One region of the Pantoea sp. B9002 genome, then DNA from elsewhere that is predicted to be linked to it. Evidence: predicted binding sites of a transcription regulator. Region 1 holds the regulator's gene; the other holds the start of a gene.

Region 1 (3,145 bases):
AATATTTGCATAGTGCTGTTAAATTTTTTGAAGGCAAAATTATGTGGTCAGAATATGCGCTTGAAGTAGTGGATGCGGTGGCGCGCACCGGTAGTTTTAGCGCGGCAGCGCAGGAGCTGCATCGCGTGCCTTCTGCCGTCAGCTATACCGTGCGTCAGCTGGAAACCTGGCTGGCGGTGCCGCTGTTTGAGCGCCAGCATCGGGAAGTGGTGATGACACCGGCGGGCGAGCATTTTGTGCGTGAAGGCCGATCTGTTATCAAAAAAATGCTGGCAACTCGCCGACAGTGTCAGCAACTGGCAAATGGCTGGCGCGGCGAGTTGAGCATCGCGGTTGACTGCATTGTAAAACCGCAGCGCACGCGGCAGTTAGTGAAGGACTTCTATCGCCATTTTCCCGATATGGAGCTGATTATCAGCTACGAAGTGTTCAACGGCGTGTGGGATGCGTTGGCTGATGGTCGGGTGGATGTGGCGATTGGTGCAACCCAGGCAATTCCGGTGGGCGGACGTTTTGCCTTTCAGGACATGGGCGCGCTGAACTGGCGCTGTGTCGTAAGTCCCGATCATCCGCTGGTAAACAGCAAGGAGCTGGATGATGAAACCTTGCGGGCGTGGCCATCGCTGGTGCTGGAAGATACCTCGCGTGCGTTGCCGCGCCGTATGACATGGACGCTGGATAATCAGCGGCGGTTGGTGGTGCCAGAGTGGGAAACCGGGATGGATTGTTTGCTGGCAGGATTGTGCGTCGGAATGGTACCGGGCCATTTGGCGCGTCCGCTGCTGGACAGCCACAAACTGGTTGAACTGGCGCTGCCGCAGGCGTTTCCCGACAGTCCGTGCTGCGTAAGCTGGTCCGAACAGCGCGCGTCACCGGCGCTGGCGTGGTTACTGGCTTATCTCGGGGATGCCGAAACGCTGAACCACGAATGGCTCAGCGAAGTGTCGGCTTAGCGGCGATAGTCGCGGAACGGACCGTACGCCACCGAACGGCGTTCAATCAGCGTTGGCTGGACTTCGATTGTTTGCGGATCTTCGCGCTTGCTGGTAATGCGATCCAGCAGCATTTCCAGCGCTTTTTCACCCAGTTCGGCTTTCGGCTGGTGCACGGTGGTCAGCGCTGGGGTGAAATAGCGCGCGTTGCGCACGTTATCATAGCCAATCACCGAGATATCCTGCGGTACGCGCAAACCCATCTCATCAGCGGCGCAAATCGCGCCCATCGCCATGATATCGCCACCGCAGAACACCGCGGTTGGACGCTGTTTCTGATTTAAAATCTGCTGCATCGCCTGATAGCCCGATTCAGGTTCAAAGTCGCCCTGAACCACCCATTCCGGACGCACCGTAATGCCCGCTTCGTTCATTGCCTGCAGGAAGCCAGCATGACGTCCGCCGCCGGTGTTGCGCTCCATCTGGCCTGGAATGGCACCGATATCGCGATGGCCGCGTTCGATCAGATAACGCCCGGCGAGATAACCGCCCTGAAACGCATTGTCCTGCACGGTATCGGTGAAATCACCGCGTGACGCGCCCCAATCCATCACCACCATGGGGATATTGCGGTTCTCTTCCAGCATCTGCAGCAAATCGTCTGGATATTCCGAACACATCACCAGCAATCCATCGACGCGCTTTTGCGCCATCATCGACAGGTAAGCGCGCTGCTTTTGCAGATCGTTGTGCGCATTGCCGAGAATCAGCGTATAGCCGCGTTCGAAACACCGGTTCTCCACCGCTTCGATAATTTCAGCAAAGTAGGGCGCTTCGCTAGAGGTCGCCAGCAGACCCAAGGTTTTGGTGTGATTGACTTTGAGACTACGCGCCACGGCACTCGGCGAGTAGTGTAATTCTTTGATCGCTTCCCATACGGCGTTACGCGTCTCTTCCGCAACGAAACGCGTTTTGTTGATGACATGCGAAACCGTGGTGGTTGAGACACCCGCGCGTTTTGCGACATCTTTAATTGTTGCCATGAAAATGGTACTCCTGGGCTTATCGCAACTTACTGATAAGTATATTGTTAAACGTTTGCGTCTGCTAATGCTTTTACAGCCCAAAAAAGCGGGCAAAACGGTAGGTTCTAGCAGGCGAAATCACTTCATCACGCTGTAAATACAGCATGCGCAAAATCTGTTGCGCAACGAAAGGCGGCGATTCTAGCAAGCTGGCGCGGATAACACGAGATTTTTGCCCATTGCTGTGCGAAAATCGCCTTAACCCTGATGATTGTGTGACTAAGGAGTTGTGATGAATACCGACCTGAAGCTGGCGCTAATGACCACTGTTGGCGCACTGTTGATGATTATCGCCTTTAGCTTTACCGCGATCATGCATTAACAAAAAAGCCGGAGCTGAGAACAGCATCCGGCTTTTTTATCTTTGTTGCGCAACAACTAGCGAATGGTTTTTGGCGTCATCATACGACGCGCGCCCACATAGTGTTTCTGCCAGTAATCCTCACCCAATGCGCTAATCTGAATATCTTTGCCGGTACGCGGCGACTGAATGAATTTACCATCGCCGAGATACACGCCCACATGGTCGGCGGTGCCGCGATTATTGATGCGGAAGAACACCAGATCGCCTTTCTCCAGCATTTCACGCTTGATCGGTGCCGCATCGCGCAGGTGGTACATCTCATTAGCGGTGCGTGGGAGTTTGAATTTAACCAGATCTTTATAGGCGTACCACACTAAGCCGCTGCAGTCGAAACCGGTGTGTGGCGAAGCGCCGCCCCACTGATAAGGTTTACCGAGCTGACCCATTAATTTGGTCATCGCCGTTTCACGCGCTTTTTGGTAACGCTGGCGGTGCGCTTTACTCATTTTGATGCCGGTCAGTGCTAACGCTTCATCATTGACGGCGATCTCTGGCGTTTTCTTCGCTAACCGTTGATGACCGTATTTCTTAGCAGAGAGTTTCAGCGGGGATTTTTTGCTGGTGGTTTTGTGCAGCGCGGTTTCTGTTTTGGTCTGTTTTTTGAGTTTGAATTTTTGAACAGCAGTCAGGCGCGATTTTTTGGTGGTGGTTTTCACCGGACGTCGTTTGCGGCGCTCGTCTTCACGTGCGCTCTTTTTCTCTGCTTTAAGCGAACTGGCGTTAACGGGCGCATGCGGAGATGCAGCGGCCACATTAAAGAACAG
Region 2 (3,145 bases), on a different contig from region 1:
GCTTGTGCGCCGTGGCGCAGGGTTATTGGGATCTGCTGGTGTACCGCACGCTGGCGGGCGTGGGATTGGGCGGCGAGTTCGGTATCGGCATGGCGCTGATTGCCGAAGCCTGGCCGAAAGAGAAGCGCAACCGCGCCTCGGCGTGGGTGGGAATTGGCTGGCAGCTTGGTGTGCTGCTGGCGGCCTTTATCACGCCGCCGCTGCTGAGCGTGATTGGCTGGCGCGGCATGTTCCTCGTCGGTTTGCTGCCGGCGCTGGTGTCGTTTGTGATTCGCCGCAGCATGGGCGAGCCGGAGAGCTTTACCCGCCACGTGGAGAAAACGCCGCAGCTCTCGTTTGGCGCACGTCTTAAATTGCTGTTCGCCGATCGTACCACCAGCAAAGCCAGCCTGGGGATTTTGATTCTTTGTTCAGTGCAGAACTTTGGTTACTACGGATTGATGATCTGGATGCCGAGCTATCTGTCGTCCAACTTCGGTTTCAGCCTGACCAAATCTGGCCTGTGGACCGCCGTGACGGTGGTGGGCATGACGTTCGGCATCTGGCTGTTTGGTGTGCTGGCCGATCGCTTCGCGCGCTGGAAAATCTTCCTGCTGTATCAGTTCGGCGCGGTGGTGATGGTGGTGGTGTATGCGCAGCTGCGCGATCCTACGGTGATGCTGTTTACCGGCGCGCTGATGGGGATGTTTGTGAACGGCATGATTGGCGGCTACGGCGCACTGATTTCCGACACTTTCCCGCCGCAGGCACGCGCGACAGCGCAGAACGTGTTGTTTAATTTGGGGCGTGGCGTGGGCGGCTTTGGTCCATTGGTGATTGGCCTGCTGGCGACCAATATCTCCTTCACCGCAGCGATTACGCTGCTGGCCCTGATTTATCTGCTGGATATCGCCGCCACGCTGTTCCTGCTGCCGAAGAAGCAGAGTAATGAGGATTCGTTAGGGGCGATTGGCTGATTTGGATTGTGCTGGCTGTCCCCCATCCCGGCCTTCCCCCATAAATGGGGGAAGGAGATGCTGCCACATGCAACTCCCAACTCATATATTGCAGCATCTTCCTCCCCCATTCATGGGGGAGGACCGAGGAGGGGGATAGCCAGCACGGACCGAGGAGGGGGACAGCCAGCACGAACCGAAGAGGGGGAAAGCGAGCACTACCCCACCAAATCCCAGCCACGCGCGCGCCACAGATCTGGCAACTGCGCCATATCATCAAAGCGCGTCACCAGCGGATGATCTAACTCGGGATTGTGCGCATCGGCGCAGTAGTAAAACACCGGAATCCCGGCTGCGATCCCTGCACGCGCGCCCGCCTCGGAATCATCCACCAGAATGCACTTCTCAATCGGCACCTGCATCTGCTCGGCGGCGTGATACATCAATTCCGGATCCGGCTTCCAGTGGTTAATGTCATATCCGCTATACAGCTTGCCCTCGAGATGCGGCAGCATGCCGGTCAATCCCAGCGAATGCTGCATCTTCTTCACCGTGCCATTTGAAACCACGCACATCGGCACTTTGACACTTTCCACCAGCGCTTTGGCACCGGCAATCGGCTTTAAATCGAGATCAAACAATCTAGCCACTTCGGCGCGATAGGCGGTTTCCACCTTGTCGAGCGGCAACTCAACCTGATGTTCGGCCGCCACATCGCGGATGATGTCGTAGAGCTTTACCCCTTTATACTGCTCAAACATCTGCTGCAGAGAGCGTTCAATACCGTAGCGGGCAAAGGTGTTGACGTAAGCTTGCGTACAGATCACTTCGCTGTCGACCAGCGTGCCGTCGCAATCAAAAAAAATACATTCAACCGACATCGCACATCATCCTTTTGTTAAACAATAAGCTGACACTCTAGCGCACTGAGCGCAGAAAGCGACCCTGAGCAACCGGTTGCGAATAATCAGTGTTTTGCCGCGCTAAACTCTATAGGATACGCGGCGATAAATTTTTTAGCGGAACAGTGGAATGACTAATCAGGGCCTTTTGCAGCGCATCTTCAAATTGCAGGAACACGGAACCACCGTGCGTACCGAAGTGATTGCCGGTTGCACGACTTTCCTGACGATGGTGTACATCGTTTTCGTTAACCCGCAAATTCTCGGTGTGGCGGGCATGGATACGCAGGCGGTGTTTGTTACTACCTGCTTGATTGCCGCGTTCGGCAGCATTCTGATGGGGCTGGTGGCGAATCTGCCGGTAGCACTGGCACCGGCGATGGGCCTGAACGCCTTCTTCGCCTTTGTGGTGGTCGGTGCCATGGGTTATTCGTGGCAGATTGGCATGGGCGCGATTTTCTGGGGCGCATTAGGCTTGCTGATCCTGACGCTGCTGCGCGTGCGTTACTGGATGATTGCCAACATTCCGCTCAGCCTGCGCGTTGGCATCACCGCCGGTATCGGCCTGTTTATCGCCATGATGGGGCTGAAAAACGCCGGCATCATCGTGCCAAATGCTGACACCATCGTTGCCGTTGGCAATCTGACCTCACACAGCGTGCTGCTTGGGGCGCTCGGTTTCTTCATCATCGCGATTCTGGCTTCACGCAACATCCATGCGGCGGTGCTGGTATCGATTGTGGTGACGACCGCGCTGGGCCTGATTATTGGCGATGTGAAATTCAGCGGCGTGTTCGCGGCTCCGCCAGCGATCACATCCGTTGTGGGTCAGGTTGATATCAAAGGCGCGTTCAACATCGGCATGGCCGGGGTGATCTTCTCCTTTATGCTGGTGAATCTGTTCGACTCATCCGGCACGCTGATTGGCGTGACCGATAAAGCCGGGCTGACCGACGAGAAAGGCACTTTCCCGCGCATGAAGCAGGCGCTGTACGTTGATAGCATCAGTTCGGTGACCGGTTCGCTGATTGGTACCTCATCGGTGACCGCCTACATTGAAAGTTCGTCCGGCGTGGCGATCGGCGGTCGTACCGGCCTGATGGCGGTGATCACCGGGATTCTGTTCCTGCTGGTGATGTTCCTGTCACCGCTGGCGGCGATGGTGCCGTCTTATGCGGCGGCGGGCGCGCTGATTTACGTTGGCGTATTGATGACGGCGTCGCTGTCACGCGTGCAGTGGGACGATCTCACCGAAGCGGTGCCAGCATTCGTTACTGCGGCGATGATGCCATTCAGCTTCTCGATCAC

Evidence for each region. Region 1 encodes PurR, which represses purine synthesis genes. Its sites were predicted from a motif close to CANGCAAACGTTTGCNTG; they were not measured.
Region 2: a site for PurR is predicted at 1,882-1,899, ahead of HX773_RS22045 (NCS2 family permease). Genes of this name have one in related genera too.

What each region holds. Positions count from the first base shown of each region.
Region 1 covers NZ_JACAPA010000017.1:17,126-20,270, reverse strand. The annotation lists gene punR (DNA-binding transcriptional activator PunR) at 42-953, shown strand; gene purR (HTH-type transcriptional repressor PurR) at 950-1,975, opposite strand; gene HX773_RS11090 (YnhF family membrane protein) at 2,250-2,339, shown strand; gene HX773_RS11085 (C40 family peptidase) at 2,396-3,145, opposite strand, start outside.
Region 2 covers NZ_JACAPA010000052.1:38,054-41,198, forward strand. The annotation lists gene HX773_RS22035 (MFS transporter) at 1-956, shown strand, start outside; gene yieH (6-phosphogluconate phosphatase) at 1,154-1,816, opposite strand; gene HX773_RS22045 (NCS2 family permease) at 1,968-3,145, shown strand, end outside.